4 regions of the Nocardiopsis sp. iso_40 genome follow, and region 2 is predicted to be linked to each of the others. Evidence: predicted binding sites of a transcription regulator. Region 2 holds the regulator's gene; each other region holds the start of a gene.

Region 1 (5,470 bases), 420 kb from region 2:
CCTCACGAGCTGGTGGGAGGGGCCCTCCCTGGTGATCATGGAGGCGCTCCGTGCCGGGCTGCCGGTGGTCGCCACCAGGGTGGGCGGGATCCCCGACCTGTACGCGGACACGGTCCTGATGGTGCCGCCCGGGGACGCCGGTGCGTTCGCGGCCGAGGTGGGCCGGGTGCTGGACGACCCCGCCCTGGCCGCCGACCTGCGGGCGCGGTCACGGGAGGCGGCCCGGGGGCTGCCCGCCGAGGAGGACGCGGTGGAGGCCGCGTGCTCGGTGTACAAGGCGGTGGCGCGCGGGTGAGCGGGTCCGGTGCGGGCCCGGGGGGCCGTCGGACGGTGTCCGGGGGGTGTGCGGGACGTGTCCTCGCGGTGCGGTGGCCACCGCCGCGCGGGTGACTTCCACAGAGAGGTCTTCGATGGCATGCTGAGGAACGGCTCGGATGGCGTAACCTGTTCTGGTGCGCTTCATGCGCCTGCTTCACCACGTGAGGGGAGTATCCCTGTCGCGGCGGTGCCGTCATCACGGAGTACAACGGCGTTCTCCCGGTTCCGTCGGTTCACACCGTTCCGGTGTGAGCGGGAGAGACCTCCGGTCTACTGCCGTGCGTGCAAAACGCTCGCGCGCACCAACCGGAGGAGAGTCCGTCCGTGAACGTTCCCCTGTGGGTCTGGGCTGCCACGATCGCTGCCATGGTTCTGATCCTGGCGCTGGATCTGGTGATCGTCGACCACCCGTGGAGTAAGACCAAGGGTCCCAAGGAGTTCGGGATGAAGCAGGCCGCCTGGTGGGCGGTCTTCTACATCGGCATCGCCGTGTTGTTCGGCTTCGGGGTGATGTACTTCGGCGGTGTGACCTCGGGCGCCGAGTACTTCGCCGGGTTCGTCACCGAGAAGAGCCTGAGCATCGACAACCTCTTCGTGTTCTACCTCCTGATGACCGCCTTCGCGGTCCCCAAGAAGTACCAGCACGAGGTCCTGCTCGTCGGCGTCGTCATCGCGATCGTCATGCGCGGCATCTTCATCGTCCTGGGCGCCCAGGTCATCAACGCCTGGAGCGAGGTCTTCTACCTCTTCGGCGTCTTCCTCATCTACACCGGGTACAAGATCGTCCGGGACCACCTGAAGGGTGACGAGGAGGACAAGGACTTCACGCAGACGCCGGTCGTGCGCATGGTCAAGCGGTTCTGGCCGGTGACCGACGACTACCACGGCCCCCACCTGACCGTGAAGCTCGACGGCCGCCGCCACGTGACCCCGATGCTGCTGGTGATCGTCGCGATCGGCGTCATCGACCTGGTCTTCGCCGTCGACTCCATCCCGGCCATCTTCGGCCTGACCCAGGACGCCTACATCGTCTTCACCGCCAACGCCTTCGCCCTGATGGGGCTGCGCCAGCTGTACTTCCTGCTGGCCGGCCTGATGGACCGCCTGGCCTACATCAGCTGGGGCCTGTCGGCGATCATGGTGTTCATCGGCGTGAAGATGATCCTGCACGCCCTGCACGAGAACGGGGTGCACGTCGTGGACATCGGCATCGGCGCCTCGCTGACCGTCATCCTCGGCATCATGACCGTCACCATCATCGGCAGCCTGGCCAAGTCCCGTTCCGTCGGTCCGGGGCGCTCGGGATCCGGTGGCGACCGGGACGAGCGGGACGCGACGGCCGACCGCTCCTGAACCCGGCCCGCCCGGCCCGCGGTGCGGGCGGTGCGGGCGCGGGGGATTGTGGAAACCCGCCTCCTTCGAACGTCTGTTCGCCTATAGTGGTGGTGTCCTGGCGCGTGAGCGCCACGGGCACCACCACTTCTGCGTGGTGGAAGAAACCGTCACGGGCGATCGTTAGTCTTGTCGGGTGGGGAGGCACGTCGTCCTCCCCCGTCCCTTCAGCGGCCCGGTTCCGGGGCCGCCGCGGCCCCGGGGGCCAGCGACCGCCGTACCGCGAATCCGCACACGGGTCAGCCGACGTCACGCGACGTGGTCCACGTCCTGTGCTTCAGAGCCGAAGGATGTCTCACTCGATGGTCGAACAACTCGTGGTCCGTGGAGCACGGGAGCACAACCTCAAGGACGTGTCCCTGGACCTGCCGCGCGACTCCATGATCGTGTTCACCGGCCTGTCCGGTTCGGGCAAGTCGTCGCTCGCCTTCGACACGATCTTCGCCGAGGGGCAGCGCCGCTACGTCGAGTCCCTGTCGGCGTACGCCCGCCAGTTCCTCGGGCAGATGGACAAGCCCGAGGTCGACTTCATCGAGGGGCTCTCGCCCGCGGTGTCCATCGACCAGAAGTCGACCAGCCGCAACCCCAGGTCCACGGTCGGCACCATCACCGAGGTCTACGACTACCTGCGCCTGCTCTGGGCCCGCGTGGGCGTTCCGCACTGTCCGCAGTGCCGCCGCGAGATCGCCCGGCAGACGCCGCAGCAGATCGTCGACCGGGTCATGGAGATGACCGAGGGCACCCGCTTCCAGGTGCTCGCGCCCGTCGTGCGCGGCCGTAAGGGCGAGTACGTCGAACTCTTCAAGGACCTGCAGTCCAAGGGCTACACCCGCGCCGTCGTGGACGGCCGGGCGGTCCGGTTGGACGAGGCGCCCAAGCTCGGCCGCTACGACAAGCACGACATCGCCGTGGTCGTCGACCGGCTCAGCGTCAAGCCCGGCTCCCACGGGCGGCTCACCGACTCGGTCGAGACCGCGCTCAAGCTCGCCGGCGGCACCATCGTCCTGGACTTCGTGGACCTGGCGGCCGACGACCCCGAGCGCGAGAAGGTCTTCTCCGAGCACCTGTACTGCCCCTACGACGACCTCTCCTTCGAACAGCTCGAACCGCGCTCCTTCTCCTTCAACGCCCCCTACGGCGCCTGCGACGACTGCTCGGGTCTGGGCACCCGGATGGAGGTCGACGCCGAACTGCTGGTCCCCGACCCCGAGAGGACCCTGGCCGAGGGCGCCATCGCCCCCTGGTCGAGCGGGCCCAACGGCGGCTACTGGGAACGCATCCTCAAGGCCCTGGGCGAGGCCGTGGGCTTCGACACCGACACCCCCTGGGAGCGGCTGCCGCGCCGCGCGCGCAAGGCGATCCTGGAGGGGCACGACACCCAGGTCCACGTCAGCTACCGCAACCGGTACGGGCGCAGCCGCTCCTACTACACCGAGTTCGAGGGCGTGGTGCCCTGGGTCAAGCGCCGCCACTCCGAGGTGGAGAGCGACCACACCCGGGAGCGGCTCGAGGGCTACATGCGCTCGGTGCCCTGCCCGACCTGTGACGGCACCCGCCTCAAGCCGGTCGTGCTCGCGGTGACGGTGGGCGGCAAGTCCATCGCCGATGTGGCCTCGATGGCGCTCAGCGAGAGCGCGGCCTTCCTGGCCGACCTCAAGCTCTCCGACCGCGACATGGTCATCGCCGCGCAGGTGCTCAAGGAGATCAACGCCCGACTCGGTTTCCTGCTGGACGTCGGGCTCGACTACCTCAGCCTGGCCCGGTCCTCCGGCTCGCTCTCCGGCGGTGAGGCCCAGCGCATCCGGCTGGCCACCCAGATCGGCTCCGGGCTGGTGGGCGTCCTGTACGTCCTGGACGAGCCCTCCATCGGCCTGCACCAGCGCGACAACGCCCGGCTCCTGGAGACCCTCCAGCGGCTGCGCGACATCGGCAACATGCTCATCGTGGTCGAGCACGACGAGGACACCATCCGCGCCGCCGACTGGGTCGTGGACATCGGCCCCGGCGCCGGCGAGCACGGCGGGCACGTCGTGGTCTCGGGCATCGTCGACGAGCTGCTCACCTCGACCGACTCGCTGACCGGTGACTACCTCGCCGGGCGGCGGGTCATCGAACTGCCCCCGCAGCGGCGGCCGCTGACCCGGGGACACGAGCTCGTGGTCCGGGGCGCGCGGGAGAACAACCTCCACGGCATCGACGTGTCCTTCCCGCTGGGCGTGTTCACCGCGGTCACCGGTGTGTCCGGTTCGGGGAAGTCCACGCTGGTCAACGAGATCCTGTACAAGGCCCTGGCCAAGGAGCTCAACGGCGCGCGCAGCGTGCCCGGCCGCCACCTGAGGGTCAACGGCATGAACAAGGTCGACAAGGTGGTGCACGTCGACCAGAGCCCGATCGGCCGTACTCCGCGCTCCAACCCGGCGACCTACTCCGGTGTCTTCGACCACGTGCGCAAGCTGTTCGCGCAGACCACCGACGCCAAGACGCGCGGCTACCAGCCGGGCCGGTTCTCCTTCAACGTCAAGGGCGGCCGCTGCGAGGCCTGCTCCGGTGACGGCACGCTCCGCATCGAGATGCAGTTCCTGCCCGACGTGTACGTGCCCTGCGAGGTCTGCCACGGGGCCCGGTACAACCGGGAGACCCTCCAGGTGAAGTACAAGGGCAAGAACATCTCCGAGGTGCTCGACATGCCCATCTCGGAGGCCCTGGAGTTCTTCGAGCCGGTCAACGCGATCCGCCGCCACCTGCAGACCCTGGCCGACGTGGGGCTGGGGTACGTGCGGCTGGGGCAGCCCGCCACCACGCTGTCGGGTGGTGAGGCCCAGCGGGTCAAGCTCGCCGCCGAGCTCCAGCGCCGCTCCACCGGCCGGACCGTGTACGTGCTGGACGAGCCCACCACCGGCCTGCACTTCGAGGACATCCGCAAGCTGCTGGGCGTCCTCAACCGGCTGACCGACACCGGGAACACGGTGATCGTCATCGAGCACAACCTCGACGTGATCAAGACCGCCGACCACGTCATCGACATGGGCCCCGAGGGCGGGTCCGGCGGCGGCACGCTCGTGGCCGAGGGCACCCCCGAGGAGGTCGCCGCGGTCGCCGAGTCCTACACCGGGCAGTTCCTGGCCAAGCTGCTCTAGGGGCCGTCCGCACGGCGCCCGCGGAGCCCGCGCCCCGTCCGCGCGGCGCGGGCTCCGCGGGACCCACCCCGGTACGGGGCACCCGGCCTGGCCTACTACATTGTGTAGTGGAATTCAGGCGCAGGTGAGGAGCGTTCGGTCGTGGCCGGAAAGAGGACATGCGGGTGCGGGGTGAGCAGGCGGCGTCTGCTCGGTTCGGCGGGGGCGGCGGCCGCCGTGTCCGCCGTGAGCGCCTGCGGAGAGCCTCCCAGCCCGCAGGAGGTCCGGCGCGGGCACGTGGTCGGCCAGACCACGGACGTGCCGGAGGGCGGCGGGGCGGTGTTCAGCCACAGCAAGCTGGTGGTGACCCAGCCCGAGGAGGGCGAGTACAGGGCCTTCAGCGCGGCCTGCACCCACGGCGGCTGCACGGTCCAGGAGGTCGAGGACGAGGTGATCCGCTGCCTGTGCCACGGCAGTGAGTTCGACATGGCCTCGGGGGAGCCGCTGGCCGGACCGGCCAAGGAACCCCTGGAGTCCTTCACCGTCACGGTCGACGGAACCGACATCATCCTCGACTGAGCACACGAGCGGGAAACGACGGAGCCCCGCCGAGAACTTCTCGGCGGGGCTCCGTCGTCTGCGTC
Region 2 (5,470 bases):
AAGGCGTCCATGACCCCGGCCAGGGTCGAACCCTGCTTGCCGAGCTTCAGGAAGACCTCGCCGAGGCCGTCGTCCGGGTAGGACCCTGCGGTGATGTAGCCCTCGGCGCCGCCCACGGAGAACGAGGTGGTCTCGCTCGGGCGCTTCTTGGGCAGGCGGCGCCGGACCGGACGGGCCGCCTGGGCGGCCGCGGGCGCCTCCTCGGCCGCGCTCTCGGTCCTGCCGGTGGACAGCGGCTGGCCGACCTTGCAGTTGTCGCGGTAGACGGCCAGGGCCTTGAGGCCCAGGCGCCAGCCCTCGTGGTAGATGTGCTCGAAGTCGGCGACCGTGGCCTCCTCGGGCACGTTCACCGTCTTGGAGATGGCCCCGGACAGGAAGGGCTGCACGGCGGCCATCATGCGCACGTGGCCCATGGGCTGGATGTAGCGGCGCCCCATCGCGCAGTCGAACACCTCGTAGTGTTCGGGCCGCAGGGTCGGTGCGTCCTCGACGTGCCCGTTCTCCGCGACGTACTCGACGATCGCCTCGATCTGCTCGTCCTGGTAGCCCAGGTTGCCCAGTGCCCGCGGGATGGCCCGGTTGACGATCTGCATGGATCCGCCGCCGACCAGCTTCTTGTACTTGACCAGCGAGAAGTCCGGTTCGATCCCGGTGGTGTCGCAGTCGAGCATGAAGCCGATCGTCCCCGTGGGCGCGAGGAGGCTGGCCTGGGCGTTGCGCCAGCCGTGGCGCTCACCGGCCTTGAGGCACTCGGCCCACTCGACGGTGGCGGCGGCGTGGATCGGCTTCTCCAGGGCGCCGACGGTACGCAGGTCGTCGTTGGCCGCGGCGTGCTTGCGCATCACGCGCTTGTGGGCCTTCTCGTTGCGCCCGTACCCCTCGTAGGGACCGACGACCCCGGCCAGTTCGGCGCTGCGGCGGTAGGCGGTACCGGTCATCAGCGAGGTGACCGCGGCGGCGACCGCACGGCCCCCGTCGGAGTCGTAGGCGTGGCCGGTGGCCATGAGCAGGGCGCCCAGGTTCGCGTAGCCGATACCCAGCTGGCGGTAGGCGCGGGTGGTCTCGCCGATGCTCTCGGTCGGGAAGTCGGCGAAGGTGATGGAGATGTCCATCGCCGTGATGACCAGCTCGGTGAGCCTGGTGAAGTTCTCGACGTCGAAGGTGTCGTCCTCGCGCAGGAACTTCAGCAGGTTGATCGAGGCGAGGTTGCAGGAGGAGTCGTCCAGGGACAGATATTCACTGCATGGGTTACTTGCGCTGATTCGTCCGGTTTCGGGGTTGGTGTGCCAGTCCTGGATGGCACCGTCGTACTGGATGCCCGGGTCCGCGCACTCCCAGGCGGCCCTGGCCATGCGGTGGAAGAGGTCCTTGGCGTCGACGGTGGCGATGACCTCGCCGGTGGTGCGGGAGGTCAGGCCGAACTCGGAGCCGGTCTCGACGGCGCGCATGAAGGCGTCGGAGACCCGGACGGAGTTGTTGGCGTTCTGGTACTGGACGCTGAACATGTCGTCGCCGCCGAGGTCCACGTCGAAACCGGCGTCGCGCAGGGCACGGATCTTGTGCTCCTCACGGGACTTGGTCTCGACGAAGTCCTCGATGTCGGGGTGGTCGACGTCCAGCACGACCATCTTGGCCGCCCGGCGGGTGGCGCCGCCGGACTTGATGGTCCCGGCCGAGGCGTCGGCTCCGCGCATGAAGGAGACGGGCCCGGAGGCGTTGCCGCCGGAGGAGAGCAGCTCCTTGGAGGAGCGGATGCGGGACAGGTTCACACCCGCGCCGGAGCCACCCTTGAAGATGAGCCCCTCCTCCTTGTACCAGTCGAGGATCGACTCCATGCTGTCGTCGACGGAGAGGATGAAACACGCGCTGACCTGGGCCCTGGCCGAGGTTCCGACGTTGAACCAGACCGGTGAGTTGAAGCTGAAGAACTGGTGGGCCAGGGCGTACTTCAGTTCGTGGTCGAAGACCTCGGCGTCCTCCTCGGAGGCGAAGTAGCCGTGGGCGCGACCGGTCTCGGTGTAGACGCCGACGACGCGGTCGATGAGCTGCTTGAGGCTCCACTCGCGCTCGGGGGTGCCGACGGCGCCGCGGAAGTACTTGCTGGCCACGATCTGGGTGGCGTTCACCGACCAGGAGGCGGGGAACTCGACACCGCGCTGCTCGAAGTTGACGGTGCCGTCACGCCAGTTGGTCATGACGACGTCGCGGCGTTCCCATTCGAGGGTGTCGTAGGGGTGCGTGTCCGCGGTCGTGAAGACCCGCTTCAGCTTCAGGCCCTTGCGCGGGCCCTTTCCCTTGCGTCCCGCGGGACCGCTCGTGGTTTGCGTCATGGCGGCGACTCCCCGAAGTGCTGTTCGTGCGCGGACCTGTGGTGACCGCGCGGGTGTCCTTGCTGTCGCTGCGGTCCCGGAGGGTTCGGTGAACGTCCGGTCCGTCAGGGGGCGGTGTCGGCCGTGGGCCTGGCCGCCCGCGAGTCGTCCTCGTCCTCGCGGTCCCTGCGCAGGCTCGCGATCTCGGCCTCGAAGTCGGCCAGGCTCTCGAAGCCACGGTAGACGCTGGCGAAGTGCAGGTAGGCGACCTCGTCCAGGTCCCGCATCGGCCCGAGGATGGCCAGGCCGATCTCGTGGGCCGGAACCTCGGCCACCCCTCTGCCGCGGATCTCCTCCTCGACCTGCTGGCCGAGTTTGGCGAGGGCGTCCTCGGAGACGGGACGGCCCTGGCAGGCCCGGCGCACCCCGGCGATGATCTTGGTGCGGCTGAAGGGTTCGGTCACCCCGGAACGCTTGGCCACCATCAGCAGGACGGTCTCCTGGGTGGTGAATCGGCGTTCGCAGACGGGGCAGGACCGGCGGCGGCGGATGGCCGCACCGTCATCGGTGGACCTGCTGTCGATCACCCGGGTGTCCGGATGGCGACAGAACGGACAGTGCATCCCGGTTCACCTGGCTTCCCTCTACCCGACCAACAACCCTCAAGGTCTACTTAACCACAATTTCTGGACCACGGCCCCCTGGGCGACACCAGATGTTGTGGTCGAACGTAGAGGCCTGCCGGAATGCCCGCAACCTTGGCGACGGCGTGTCCGGCAAAGGGGCCGCTTCCGGACGGCGGGGCGGCCCACGGGTTCCCGGCGCGGGCGGGGCGGAAGGGGCGGCACTGGGCGCAGACCCCAAGGATAGGGGCGTCGGAGCAGGAGGTTCCCCGACGCCACGCCCCGGTGCGGCACGGGCTCCCCCGGCACCGGTCCCACCTGGTGTCGGGGGTGGATGCCGCCGCGGACACGAGACGAACCCCATACCCGGAGCGGCCCGCCCGGACCGGTTCCGCGAACCTCTTCCAGCATTCGGGGGACAACGACGGGTGAACACGTGTACACACATAAGCGAAGGCCATCAGAAACGGGTCGTGAAAACACAATGAGATATCCACACGTCCTCGAACGCTTGTTTGATATCACCGTGTGCAACGACTAATGTTGACCTTGATTTCACGCCGGTTTCGCCGTCACGTGGACCACCAGGTCGGCGCGGTCGCGGGCCGGTACTGGCCAGACGATCAGGCCCTGACCGAACCGAACGCCGAGGAGGCCCGGCCGTGCCGGAGGAGAATCCCGGAGCCGTGGGCTCCGGACCCACCACCGTTCTTTCACCTGTGGGTGACACGGGTACTGCCACGCCCGAAGCCCCCAAACTCACCGCACGCCAGCAGAGTGTCCTGCACTGCATCCAGCGGTACGTCCGGGACCACGGTTACCCGCCCTCCATCCGGGAGATCGGCGACTCGGTCGGCCTGTCCAGCCCGTCCAGCGTGGCGCACCAGCTCAAGGTGCTCCAGCGCAAGGGCTACCTGTACCGCGACCAGAACCGACCGCGCGCGGTGGAGCTGCGCACGCCGGGCCGTGATTCCGCGCAGACCGTGCCTGCGGAGGAGCTCACCGCCGGCCCAGCCCGGGCCGCCTCGGTCCCGCTGGTCGGACGGATCGCCGCCGGCGGCCCGATCCTGGCGGAGGAGGCGGTCGAGGACATCCTCGCCCTGCCCCGCCAACTGGTCGGCGAGGGCCAGCTGTTCATGCTCACCGTGGTCGGCGACTCGATGATCGACGCCGCCATCACCGACGGCGACCTGGTGGTGATCCGGCAACAGCAGGACGCCGAGAACGGGGACATCGTCGCGGCGCTGCTGGACGACGAGGCGACCGTGAAGGTGCTGCACCGCGAACCGGACGGGCACGTCTGGCTGATGCCGCGCAACGACGCCTACGAGCCCATCAGGGGCGACGAGGCCACCGTCCTCGGCAAGGTCGTCACGGTCATGCGCCGGGTCTGATCCCTCCCGGCTCCCGGCCACGTCGGGGGCGGCCAGCGGGCCGATACGCTGAGGGCGTGTCGACACCTGCTTCCGCCCCCGCACTCTCCCGGCGCACCGGCCGCCCCCGCACCGCGATGACCGCGGTTCTGGTCACCGGTGCCCTGATCGCCACCTCCTGCACCCCCGCCGACGACGCCGGTCCGGCCCTGCCCGGCGCGGTCGGGCACGAGCGGGAGGTCTCCTTCCACGGGGGCGGGTTCACCGTGCCCGGCACCTTCACCGCTCCCGCCCACACCGGTGACGAGGCCGTCCCCGGTGTGCTCCTCATCTCCGGCAGCGGCCCCACCGACCGGGACGGCAACAGTCAGACCCGTCCCGAAGCCGACACCAACCTCAACCTCGCCCGGGTGCTGAGCGGAGCGGGCGCGGCCTCCCTGCGCTACGACAAGTTCGGCAGCGGAGACCCCGCCGACATGGACGAGGCGGAGCTGGAGGCCCTGGAACGCCCGGTGGACCCGCTGGTCTACGACCAGCAGATGGCGGCTGCCTACGAGGAACTGCTCGCCCAGCCCGAGGTGGACCCCGAGCGCACCGTCGTCCTGGGCCACAGCGAGGGCGCCCTGTTCGCCCTGCGCGCCCACGAGGTCCTCGACGCCGAACCCGCCCTCGTGCTGGCCGCCCCGCCCGGCACCCGCATGCTCGACCTCATCGACCGGCAGCTGACCGAACAAGTCCGTACCGGTGAGGCCCGTGGCGCGGTGGGCACGGCGGGGGCCGTCCAGATGCTCTCCGACACCCGGGCGGCCCGGGCGGCGATCCGCGGCGGCCGGGAACTGCCCCCGGGGGACGCCACAGGTCTGTTCAGCCCGGAGAACGAGGGCTACCTCGCCTGGATCGACTCCTTCGACCCGGTGGAGCTGGCCTCGGACCTGCCGTCCCGGACTCCGGTCCTGGTTCTGTGGGGTGAGGAGGACGCCCAGGTGGCCGGTGAGGAGGTGGACCGGCTCATGACCGGTCTGAGCGACGCCGAGCGGGTGGACCTGCCCGGGGTCGACCACGTCCTGCGCGAGTACGACGACTCGCCGGGGGCCGCGGCGCCCGACGCCGACCGGCCCTTCTCATCCGAGGTCGCCCCGGTGGTCGAGGAGTTCCTCAACGGTCT
Region 3 (5,470 bases), 2.7 Mb from region 2:
GCCCAGCGGCGAGTGCACCACCGCCCGCCAGTCACCCACCTGGTCGCGGAAACGCTCGATCACCACCGTGCGGTCGTCCGGCACGCTCCCGGTCGCCTCCCGCTGCTCGGCCACGTACTCCACCAGGTTGTCGGCCGCCCACTCGTCCAGCCCCGCCGCCGCGGCCACCTCCCGGGCCCCCTCCCGGTCGCGGACGGCCAGTTCGCGGGTCATCGCACCCACGGCCCGGCCCAGCTCTGCGGGCCGACCGAGCGCGTCCGCCTTCCAGAACGGCATCCGCCCGGGCCGGCCCGGCGCGGGGGAGACCATCACCCGGTCGGCGGTGATCGCCTCGATCCGCCACGAGGACGAACCCAGTACGAACACGTCGCCCACTCGGGACTCGTACACCATCTCCTCATCCAGCTCACCGACCCGCGTAGGGGCCCTGCCGCCCCGGTCCGAGGCCAGGTGCACCCCGTACAGCCCCCGGTCCGGGATGGTGCCCCCGCTGATCACCGCCAGCCGCTGGGCGCCCGGCCGGGCCCGCAGCACGTCCCCCTCCCGGTCCCACACCAGGCGCGGACGCAACTCGGCGAACTCGTCCGAGGGGTAGCGCCCCGACAGCATGTCCAGCACCGACTCCAGCACCGGGTCGGCCAGGTCCGCGAACGGCGCGGCCCGCCGTACCAGCGCCGCCAGCTCCGGAACCCGCCAGTCGTCCATCGCCACCATCGCCACGACCTGCTGGGACAGCACGTCCAGCGGGTTGCGCGGCATCTCCAGCCGCTCGATCCCGCCCGCGCGCATACGCTCGGTCACCACCGCGGTCGCCAGCAGGTCGCCCCGGTACTGCGGCAGGAAGACCCCGCGCGAGACCTCGCCCACCCGGTGCCCCGCCCGCCCGACCCGCTGCAGGCCGCTGGCCACCGACGGGGGTGCGGCCACCTGCACCACCAGGTCCACCGCACCCATGTCCACACCCAGTTCCAGGCTGGAGGTGGCCACCACGCACCGCAGCCGCCCCGCCTTCAGGTCGTCCTCGATGAGCGCCCGCTCGGCCTTGGACACCGACCCGTGGTGGGCGCGGGCCACCACCGCGGCCGCTCCGCGGCTCTGCTCGGACTGGCCGATGACCTGGGCGGCCCTCTCCTCGGCGGGCAGGACGCCGCCGGTGCGTTCGGCGTGCAGGTCGTTGAGGCGGGCGCACAGCTTCTCCGCGGTGCGGCGGCCGTTGGTGAACACGATGGTGGAGCGGTGCCCCTCGACCAGGTCCAGCACCCGGCGCTCCACGTGCGGCCACACCGAACCCCGGCCCATGGTGTTGCCCGCGCGGGGGTCCGGCGGGACCCCCGCGGCGGTGGCGGGCGGACTGCCCGGCTCCTCCAGGTCCGGGACCGGGGACTGGACCCGCAGCTCCATGCGCGGGGCGTCCGGCGGCGCGACGACCGCGGCACCGCCGCGCGCGCCGCCCAGGTACTCGGCGACGGTCCGCCTGGGGCGCACGGTCGCGGACAGGCCGATCCGCTGGGCCGGGCGCCCCAGCAGGGCCTCCAGGCGCTCCAGGCTCAGGGCCAGGTGCGCGCCGCGTTTGGTCCCGGCCAGGGCGTGCACCTCGTCGACGATGACGGTCTCCACCCCCGACAGGCCCTCCCTGGCCTTGGAGGTCAGGACCAGGAAGAGCGATTCGGGTGTGGTGATGAGGACGTCCGGCGGGTGCGTGGCCGTCCTGCGCCGCTCCCGGGCCGGGGTGTCGCCGGTGCGCACGCCCACGGTGACGGGGCTCAGGTCCTCGCCGCGGGCCCGGGCGGCGTCCGCGATCCCCGCCAGCGGCTGGCGGAGGTTGCGCTCCACGTCCACGGCCAGGGCCTTGAGCGGTGACACGTACAGGACGCGGCAGCGCTTCGAACGGTCCTCGGGGACGGGGGCGCGGGTGAGCCGGTCCAGGGACCAGAGGAAGGCCGACAGGGTCTTGCCGGACCCGGTCGGGGCGACGACGAGGGTGTCGAGGCCGGCCGAGACCGCCTCCCAGGCCTCGGTCTGGGCCGGGGTGGGGCCCGCGGGGAAGGCCCGGTCGAACCAGGCCCGGGTCGCCGCTCCGAAGGGTTCGAGGGGGTCGGTCACACCGTTCATCCGGCCAGTCTGCCCAAGGGGCCCGACAGATCGGGGCAGGACACCCGGGGCGGGGCCGTGAAGGGGACGGGCGCGGGGAGGGCGGCCCCGGTCCCGGGGAATCCGTCCTGTGGACAAGTCCACGGAGGTCGGCCCGGTCGCCCATACTGGGGCCGATGAGACTCACTGCTTTCTGGAACAACATGCACGCCCAGTTCGGCGAGGTCTACACGGCCAGCCTCGCCAAGGACCACGTCATCGAGGGGCTCGGCTCCCGGACGGTCAACCAGGCGCTCGCCGACGGCATCGGGCCCAAGGAGGTGTGGCGGGCGGTGTGTGACGCGTTCGACCTGCCGGCCTCCGCCCGCTGACCTCCGCGGGGCCGTCGGCACGGAAAAACCGACACGGCTGGGGCCCGTACCGGATTTCGAACATGAGTTCGGGTAGTCTGGGGTTTGAGCAGGCGGACGTCGAGCGTCGCGATTGTCGTACCGACCGCGTAGCGTCGTGCGCACCATGAAGAAAAAGGCATCAACCCAACAGGGGAATCCCGTGGCATCAGGAGACCGAGACAAGGCTCTCGAAACAGCGCTCGCGCAGATCGAGCGGCAGTTCGGCAAGGGCTCCGTCATGCGCCTCGGCGACGACGACCGCCCGCCGATCGAGGCGATCCCCACCGGCGCCATCGCCCTGGACGTCGCCCTGGGTATCGGCGGCCTGCCCAAGGGCCGGGTCGTCGAGGTGTACGGCCCGGAGTCCTCCGGTAAGACGACCGTCGCCCTGCACGCGGTGGCCAGCGCCCAGAAGATGGGCGGCATCGCCGCGTTCGTGGACGCCGAGCACGCGCTCGACCCCGCGTACGCCAAGAAGATCGGCGTCGACACCGACAACCTTCTCCTGTCCCAGCCGGACACCGGTGAGCAGGCGCTGGAGATCGTCGACATGCTCATCCGCTCGGGTGCCGTCTCCATCATCGTGATCGACTCCGTGGCGGCCCTGGTGCCCCGTGCCGAGATCGAGGGCGAGATGGGCGACAGCCACGTCGGCCTTCAGGCGCGGCTCATGTCGCAGGCGCTGCGCAAGATCGCCGGGGCCCTGCACTCCACCGGCACCACCGCGATCTTCATCAACCAGCTTCGTGAAAAAGTCGGCGTCATGTTCGGAAGTCCTGAGACAACCACGGGAGGGAAGGCGCTCAAGTTCTATTCCTCGGTCCGTCTGGACGTGCGCCGTATCGAAACCCTTAAAGATGGAACCGACGCGGTCGGAAACCGCACCCGCGTCAAGGTCGTCAAGAACAAGTGTCTTGCGGAAGGCACGTCCGTGTTCGATCCGGTTTCGGGCGTCACGCACCGAATCGAAGACGTGGTTGACGGAAGCCTGCCCATCCATGTCGTCGCCGCGGACAAGGCGGGACTCCTGCACCCCAAGCCCGTGGTTTCCTGGTTCGACCAGGGTGAGCAGGAAGTGATCGGACTCAAGCTCAGGGGCAAGAAGGAGGTCTGGGTGACCCCGGACCACCAGGTGCTCACCGAGCGCGGCTGGCGGGAGGCGGGCGATCTGGTCGAAGGAGACAGGATCGCGCGCCCCCGGGAGTTCGGTGGTTTCGGTTCCAGGTTCCCGGTAACCTCGGATGAGGCCCGAATGTTGGGGTACCTCATCGGTGACGGATACGTCGGCGGGAAAACGCCGATTCATTTCATCAATGTCGCTCCCGAACTCCATGAAGACGCGGCGAATATCGCAGAGCGTATGGGCTGTAAGGTGACGAAGCATGAGGGAAAGATCAGTGCTTCTTACTCTCACCGGATCGGTGAGAAGAACGATCTCATCCAGCTTTGCCGTGAGGCTGGAATCTGGGGGAAGCTGGCTCCGGAGAAGAGCGTTCCGGCATACTTCTTTGACCCTGAAACCAGTTCGGACGTTTCCGCGAACCTGATTTTCGGCCTGTTCGAGTCCGACGGTTACGTGAGTCGGGAACAGACCGGGGGGATCCGCGTCGGATATGCCACCACCTCTCGGCAGCTCGCGGAACAAGTGCACTGGCTGTTGCTGCGATGGGGCATCGGTAGCACTGTGAGCTCCCGTGACCCCCACGCCCAGCGAGGTGGTGTGATCCGGGGGCGCCGTATTTCCGGAAAGCTCCCCGCTTACGAGGTGCGGGTCTCCGGTATTGAGAACGTCAGCGCGTTCGCGGAGGCGATTCCGATGTGGGGCCCTCGCGGTCGTGTCCTCGTGGACGAACTGGGGAAGCTCGATGGTCGGCACCGGGGATCCCAGCGCAACTACATGCCCGACGCCGTGTTCGCTCCGGTGCTCGCGCACCTGGAGGCGAGGGGTGTCACGCCGAGCTTCGCTGCGCAGGTCATCGGAGAGCGGTCCGGTGACCCCGTCGGTGGAATGAAACAGGTGCTGGGTTCGCCCAGGATGCGTCGAGACCGTCTGACCATGCTTGCCGAAGGGTTGGAAGACTCGTTCCTCCATGAGCTCCTGGCCGAGCAGGTCTGGTACGACAACCTCATGGAGGTCCTTCCGGCGCGGCAGGCCCGCACCTTCGATGTGGAGGTCGAGGACCTGCACAATCTGGTCGCCGAGGACATGGTGGTACACAACTGCGCGCCGCCCTTCAAGCAGGCCGAGTTCGACATCCTGTACGGCGTCGGCGTCTCCCGCGAGGGCAGCCTCATCGACCTGGGCGTCGAACACGCCATCGTGCGCAAGTCCGGTGCCTGGTACACCTACGACGGCACCCAGCTCGGCCAGGGCAAGGAGAACGCGCGCAACTTCCTGCGCGAGAACGTCGACGTGTCCCAGGAGATCGAGAAGAAGATCAAGGAGAAGCTGGGCATCCCCGGATTGGGCGACGACAGCGCCTCCGGCAGCGCCAAGGGCGAGACCGGGGCCGACCCGGCCAAGGGCACCAAGGCCGAGGAGGCCAAGGCCCCCGCCAAGCGGGCCACCGCCAGGACCACCAAGGCCGCCGACCCGGATGCGTGAGCGGCGCCGGTCTCCTGACCGCACCGGAGAGGCCGAGGCCGCTCCGGTGAGCGCCGACGAGGAAACCCCTCCGGGCGGGCAGGCCCCGCCCGGAGAGGAACCCCCGCCCAGCGGGGAGAAGCTGGAGAACAAGGCCAGGAACCTGGTGCTGCGGATGCTCACCCACTCTCCGCGCACCCGCGCCCAGCTGGAACGCTCCCTGCACCGCAGGGAGTACCCGGACGAGGTGGTGGACGCGGTCCTCAACGGCCTCGACGAGGTCGGGCTGATCGACGACGCCGCCTTCGCGCGGGGCTGGGTCAGCTCCCGGCAGTACAGCCGCCACCTGTCCCGGCGCGCCCTGACGCAGGAGCTGCGCACCCGCGGGATCGAGGAGGAGACC
Region 4 (5,470 bases), 140 kb from region 2:
ACCGTACGGGGCCTGGCCGTGCCGGGCCGCCTGCCCGTACGGGGCCTGGCCGTACTGTGCCTGCCCGTACTGGGGCTGGCCCGGCTGCTGGTACGGCGGGACGGACGGGTGGCCGCCACTCGGCCCCCCGTGGCCGACCGGGCCCTGCGGCACACCCTGCTGGGGGCCGGACTGCGGGGCGTTCGGACGGGGGTACTGCCCCTGGGGGAACGGCTGTCCCTGCTGGACGGTCGGCACCTGCGGCTGCATCTGCCGGGTCGGGGGCACCGGCTCGGCCTGGGTGAGCGCCTGGGTGGGCGGCACCTGCGCGGGTGGGTTCTCCGGCGTGGCCGGGCCCTCGGCGGTCTGCCCCCGCGGCTCCTGCCCGGCGGCTTCCGGCGGTTGCCCGGGCACCGGGGAACTGCTCGGCGGCGCCCACGACGTGGTGATGGTGTGCCGGATCTCCGCCTCCTCGGGATCCTGCTGGCCGGTCAGCCGGGCCAGCAGCTGCTGGGAGGTGGGCCGGTTCCCGGGGTTCTTGTCGAGAGCGGATCCGACCAGGTCCAGCAGGCTCGGGTCGAGACCGTCGAGCCTGGGCGGGGCCGAGGAGATGTTGTGCAGGACCGCGGGGACGGTGGCCGCGTCGAAGGGTGCGCGGCCGGTTCCGGCGAAGGCCACCAGGCAGCCCCAGGCGAAGATGTCGGCCGCGGCCGTGGCCTGCTCGCCCAGGATCAGTTCGGGGGCCATGTAGGAGGGGGTGCCCATGAGCTGGCTGGACCGGGTGACCGCGCCGCCGGAGCCGTCCAGGGCGCGGGCGATCCCGAAGTCGATCACCTTTGGGCCCACGGGGGAGAGCAGCACGTTGGCGGGCTTGAGGTCGCGGTGCACGATCCCCGACCCGTGGATGGCGGTGAGGGCGGCCGCCACACCCATGGCGAGGCCCTCCAGGGTTCCGCCGTGCATCGGCTCGCCGCTGCGGACCGCCTCGTCCAGGTTCGGGCCGGGCACGTACTCGGAGACGATGAACAGCGGTTCGCCCTCCAGGCGGGCGTCGATGACCCCGGCGGTGGAGAAGCGGGCGACCCGGCGCGCGGAGGCGACCTCGCGGGCGAAGCGCATCCGGAAGGACTCGTCGTCGGCCAGGTCGGGGTGGATCAGTTTGACGGCCACGGACCGTTCGGCGGCGTCCTTGGCGAGGTAGACGGTGCCCATGCCGCCGCGTCCCAGGCGACTGACGATGCGGTAACCGTCGAGTTCGCGCGGGTCCCCCGCGCGCAGGGGTTTGCCGCTTTCGTGCCCGTTGGACGTCACAGTTGGGGGTCCCTCGTATGGATCGTGTGCTTCGCGGCTAACAGCGTACCGATGTCGATACGCCCACGTGCTCCGGTGGTTCCCGGTCGTTTCCGGCCGGGATGCGGTTCGGCCGCCGCGGTGGTAACGGCTGGGTGCGCGGTCGGGTCGAGGGACGCACGGGCGGGGCCGTGCGGGCGGTCACTCCCCGACGATCTCGTCGAGCCTGAAGCCCTCGAAGAGGACACGGAGCGGCTTGTTGCTCTGCCCGCGGTCGTAGTGGACGGCCTGGCGCTGGACGACCTGGAGATCCGCGTACTCGTCCGGGTAGGGCTCCTCGTCCGTCGCGCTGACCGCGAGCCGGTCGTTGACCCACAGGCGCAGCTCGGCGACGGGGGCCCCGCCGTCCTGCTCGGAGAACTCACAGGCGAACCTGACGGAGTTGCTGACCGGTTCGGCCTCCTCGGTGTCCCTTCCGCCATCGCCCGCCTCCTGGGTGAGCACGGGATAGGGGTCGAACTCGGCCACGTTCCCGCTGGCCAGGTCGTGGGTCTCCTCGTCGCTCGACCACTTGGAGATGGTGGCCTGGGCGCCGTCCGCGCGCAGCCAGGCCCGGTAGGAGAGCACGTACTCGTGGTCCGGGTAGTCGGGATAGGCGTCCTCGTCCGACAGGTCGGCGTCGGCCGGGTACAGGTACCGGACACAGCGCACCCCGAAGCTGAGGTAGTCGTACCCCTCCTCGACACGGACCCCTGTGCTGATGAGCAGGCGGTCGGCGGAGTGGACCCCCGCCACCGCGGGGGCCCGCCAGTTGCGGCCGCTCGAGGGGTCGGACTCCTGTGCGGGCTCCATGGCCATCATGAGGCCCTCTCCCGGTAGGTAACCGGAGGTGTAGGGGTCCTCCTGCTCGTCGTGGACGTTGTCTCCCCAGTCGGGGTTGGTGGCGAAGTCGCTGCGGTAGAGGTTGCGCAGGTTCTGCGGCGGTTCCTCGTCGCCCGGCAGCAGGGCGTACAGGAGCGCGGCGGCCAGGCCCAGGGCGGCCACACCCGCACCCGCGCCGATCAGCGCCCTGCGGCGGGAGGGCCGCGGGCCCGCGGGCGGAGACTGGTTTCCGGGCGCGGGCGGGGACTGGTCACCGGTCGGGACGGGGTCCGTGGGGGCGGGAGGGGTTTCCGGCGGGGGAGGCGTCCGGTCGCCGGGTGCCGGATGGCCGCTGTCGGCCACTTCACGGTGGCCGACGAGCCGGTCGAGGATCTGTTGGGAGGTGGGCCGCCGCGCGGGTTCCTTGTCCAGGGCCGCGGTCACCAGGGGGAGGAGTTTCGGGTCGAGCCCCGTCAACCGGGGCGCGGCGGTGGAGATGTTGTGCAGGACCGCGGGGACGGTGGCCGCGTCGAAGGGTGCGCGGCCGGTTCCGGCGAAGGCCACCAGGCAGCCCCAGGCGAAGACGTCGGCCGCCGGGGTCGCCCGCTCGCCGTGCAGCAGTTCGGGGGCCATGTAGGAGGGGGTGCCCATGAGCTGGCTGGACCGGGTGAGGTCGTCGCTCCCCTCCAGGGCGCGGGCGATCCCGAAGTCGATCACCTTGGGACCCACGGGGGAGAGCAGCACGTTGGCGGGCTTGAGGTCGCGGTGCACGATCCCCGACCCGTGGATGGCGGCCAGCGCGGCGGCCACGCCCACCGCCACGCTCTCCAGCGTGCCGCCGCTCATCGGGCCCTGCCGGCGTACCGCCCGGGCCAGGTCGGGGCCCTGGATGTACTCCGAGACCACGAAGAGGGGTTCGCCCTCCAGGCGGGCGTCGATGACCCCGGCGGTGGAGAAGCGGGCGACCCGGCGGGCGGAGGCGACCTCGCGGGCGAAGCGCAGCCGGAAGGACTCGTCCTCGGCCAGGTCCGGGTGGATGACCTTCAGGGCGACCTGAGCACCGGAGGGTGCCTGCGCCAGGTGGACGGTGCCCATACCGCCGCGTCCGAGGCGGCGCAGGATCCGGTACCCGCCCAGTTCGCGCGGGTCGTCCGGATGCTGTGGGGCGGGGTTGTCGTGCCCGTTCGACATGGGGTCCTCATGGGGGTCGAGGGGTGTGCGGGGCCCGGGAGGTGGGGCGATGGGACGGCTGCGGGGTGGCGGCCAGAATACCGAGTCCGGGGCGGGGCCCGGGGCCGGTGGCCCTGCCGGCTCCGGGCAGGCGGGGCCGCTACCGCTGTCACTGGTGGTGATGCCGAAAGCGCGGAAACAGTTCCACGGGCCCCCTGCCTTCGCTAGTATTCGAATGCACGTTCGAAAGCCTGGCCGTACTTCCCCACGGGCAGGCCAGCCGGTGGTGTGCCCGCGCACGCGTCCGGACGCCAGACACAGGGAACGGTCGATGCTGGGGAGAGCTGTCGTGGGGCGGTACTACGGGGCGGAGGTCACGGTCGTCGAGGCTGACGGGCGGCCCAGCCGGTTCACCTGGAACGGCAGGGTGTACGGGATACGCAGGATCATCGACCACTGGGTGACCCTGCGCGGCGGCTGGACCCCGGGCTCGGGCTCCCAGGTGCCCGAGCACAGGCACTGGCGGGTGGAGGCCGGTTCGGCCTACGCGCAGGGCGTGTACGAACTGCGCCACGACACCGCGACGGGCGGGTGGCTGCTCTCCCGGGTGTGGGGTTGAACCTCCGACGGGGCCGCCCGGGGACCACACGGGGCCGGGTACGGCCGGCGGCCCGTCACACCCGGGCAGCCGACGGGTCCTGGGGCCGCACGTCCGAGGGGACGAGGCCGAACACCGCGAGGTCGGAACGGCCCTCGTGCAGCGGCATCGCGTTGCGTTCGGTGCCCTCCCGGACGAACCCGGCCGACTCCGCCACCCGGCACGATCCGGTGTTGGCCGTGGCGGCCTTGAGCTCCACCCGCTGGAACCCCTGGTCCAGGGCCCACCGGGAGACGGCGACCACGGCCTCGGCGGCGTACCCGCGGCCCCGGCCCCACGGCGAGACCCAGTAGCCGATCTCGGTCACCATGGCGGGCCACTGCGTGCGCATCAGCGCCACCGAACCGGTGAACCTGCCGCTCTCCCGGTCCACCATCGCCCAGTGCTGGCCGTCACCGCCGGTGCGGATGGCCGGGGCGACGTTCAGGCAGAAGTGTTCGGCCGTCTCCCGGGTGTACTCCCGCCCCGGGGCGGGGAGCGGGATCCACCTCTGCAACTCGGGGTCCACACACGAGGTGTACACGTCTTCGATGTCGCGTTCGAGCAGGGAACGCAGGCGCAGCCGATCGGTCTCCAGGATGACCGCGGGCATGATCGGAGCGCTCTGGACGGTGGCCATGACGGGTGTTCCCTCTGTGCTTCGGACTGCGGGCATCGCGCTGGGGTGCGATCACGATACGCGCCCCGCCGGTGTGCGCGGCCGCCGGGGCCCTCCGCGCCGAAGCCGCAGCGGGGCCCTGCGGGAGCGCCCGCGCCGCGGTCCGTCACCGCGCCTCCCCCGTACCGTCCGCGGCACGGGGGTGTCGGCGCCCCGGCTCAGAGCCAGCCGTCGACGACCCGTTGCCGGATCACCGTGTCGAACGCCTCCGCGAAGGCGTTGCCCGGGCACTCGGTGTCCAGCCAGTCCCGGTGCCGCGCCACCGCCTCCTGCGGGGTCACCGACCCGGTGACCGGGTTCACGTACTCGATCCGTTCGGCCGGGTCCACGCCCGTCAGCGCGCACAGCACCCGCAGAACGTCCACGAGCGAGTCCCGGGCCGCCCGGGTGGGGAGCTCCCCGGTGAAGTCGCCGAGCAGACACACCCCGATGTTGGCGTGGTTGAACCCGAACGCGTGCCCGGCCGTCACCGACCTCGCCAGACCGGGCAGCGGCAGCCCGTCGAAGACCGGCAGGCCGCCGCCGGAGTGGCGCCCCTCGTACACCGTGCCCCGGGGGTCGACCAACAGGTGGTAGCCGATGTCGCCCCAGCCCTGTTCGGCCGCGTGCAGGTGGTACACCGCCCGTACGTCCGCGGCGTGGTCGCCGGTGGTCGCCATCGCCGTGTGGTGCACGGTCAGCGCCTGGACCCGGTGGAACTCGGCGGGCCACAGGTCGTTGCCCTCCTCGTCGAAACGCAGTGACTCGTCGGCGCCCCACCCCGCCCGGGTGCGAACACGCAGCGCCGAACCCCCGGAGAGCGTCGAGACCCCCTGGTCCCGTGCCGAGAGCGACACCCGCTCCCGGCCGCCGAA

What was found. The regulator LexA, encoded in region 2, represses DNA repair genes until DNA is damaged. The targets are predictions, from matches to a motif close to TCGAACANNTGTTCGA.
Region 1: the regulator LexA is predicted to act here: its motif matches at 1,737-1,752, upstream of uvrA (excinuclease ABC subunit UvrA).
Region 3: the regulator LexA is predicted to act here: its motif matches at 2,519-2,534, upstream of recA (intein-containing recombinase RecA).
Region 4: the regulator LexA is predicted to act here: its motif matches at 3,532-3,547, upstream of AC0VYD_RS06770 (DUF6504 family protein).

What each region holds. Positions count from the first base shown of each region.
Region 1 is NZ_CM149666.1:2,088,534-2,094,003, forward strand. Features, by position in the region: gene AC0VYD_RS09260 (glycosyltransferase family 4 protein) at 1-295, shown strand, start outside; gene AC0VYD_RS09265 (TerC family protein) at 643-1,671, shown strand; gene uvrA (excinuclease ABC subunit UvrA) at 2,013-4,847, shown strand; gene AC0VYD_RS09275 (Rieske (2Fe-2S) protein) at 5,019-5,405, shown strand.
Region 2 is NZ_CM149666.1:1,673,511-1,678,980, reverse strand. Features, by position in the region: gene AC0VYD_RS07375 (vitamin B12-dependent ribonucleotide reductase) at 1-2,330, opposite strand, end outside; gene nrdR (transcriptional regulator NrdR) at 2,435-2,932, opposite strand; gene lexA (transcriptional repressor LexA) at 3,619-4,326, shown strand; gene AC0VYD_RS07360 (alpha/beta hydrolase family protein) at 4,383-5,470, shown strand, end outside.
Region 3 is NZ_CM149666.1:4,353,145-4,358,614, reverse strand. Features, by position in the region: gene AC0VYD_RS18980 (ATP-dependent helicase) at 1-2,112, opposite strand, end outside; gene AC0VYD_RS18975 (DUF3046 domain-containing protein) at 2,268-2,462, shown strand; gene recA (intein-containing recombinase RecA) at 2,608-5,088, shown strand; gene AC0VYD_RS18965 (regulatory protein RecX) at 5,081-5,470, shown strand, end outside.
Region 4 is NZ_CM149666.1:1,538,306-1,543,775, forward strand. Features, by position in the region: gene AC0VYD_RS06760 (protein kinase domain-containing protein) at 1-1,290, opposite strand, end outside; gene AC0VYD_RS06765 (serine/threonine-protein kinase) at 1,471-3,321, opposite strand; gene AC0VYD_RS06770 (DUF6504 family protein) at 3,632-3,919, shown strand; gene AC0VYD_RS06775 (GNAT family N-acetyltransferase) at 3,975-4,577, opposite strand; gene AC0VYD_RS06780 (peptidoglycan recognition protein family protein) at 4,775-5,470, opposite strand, start outside.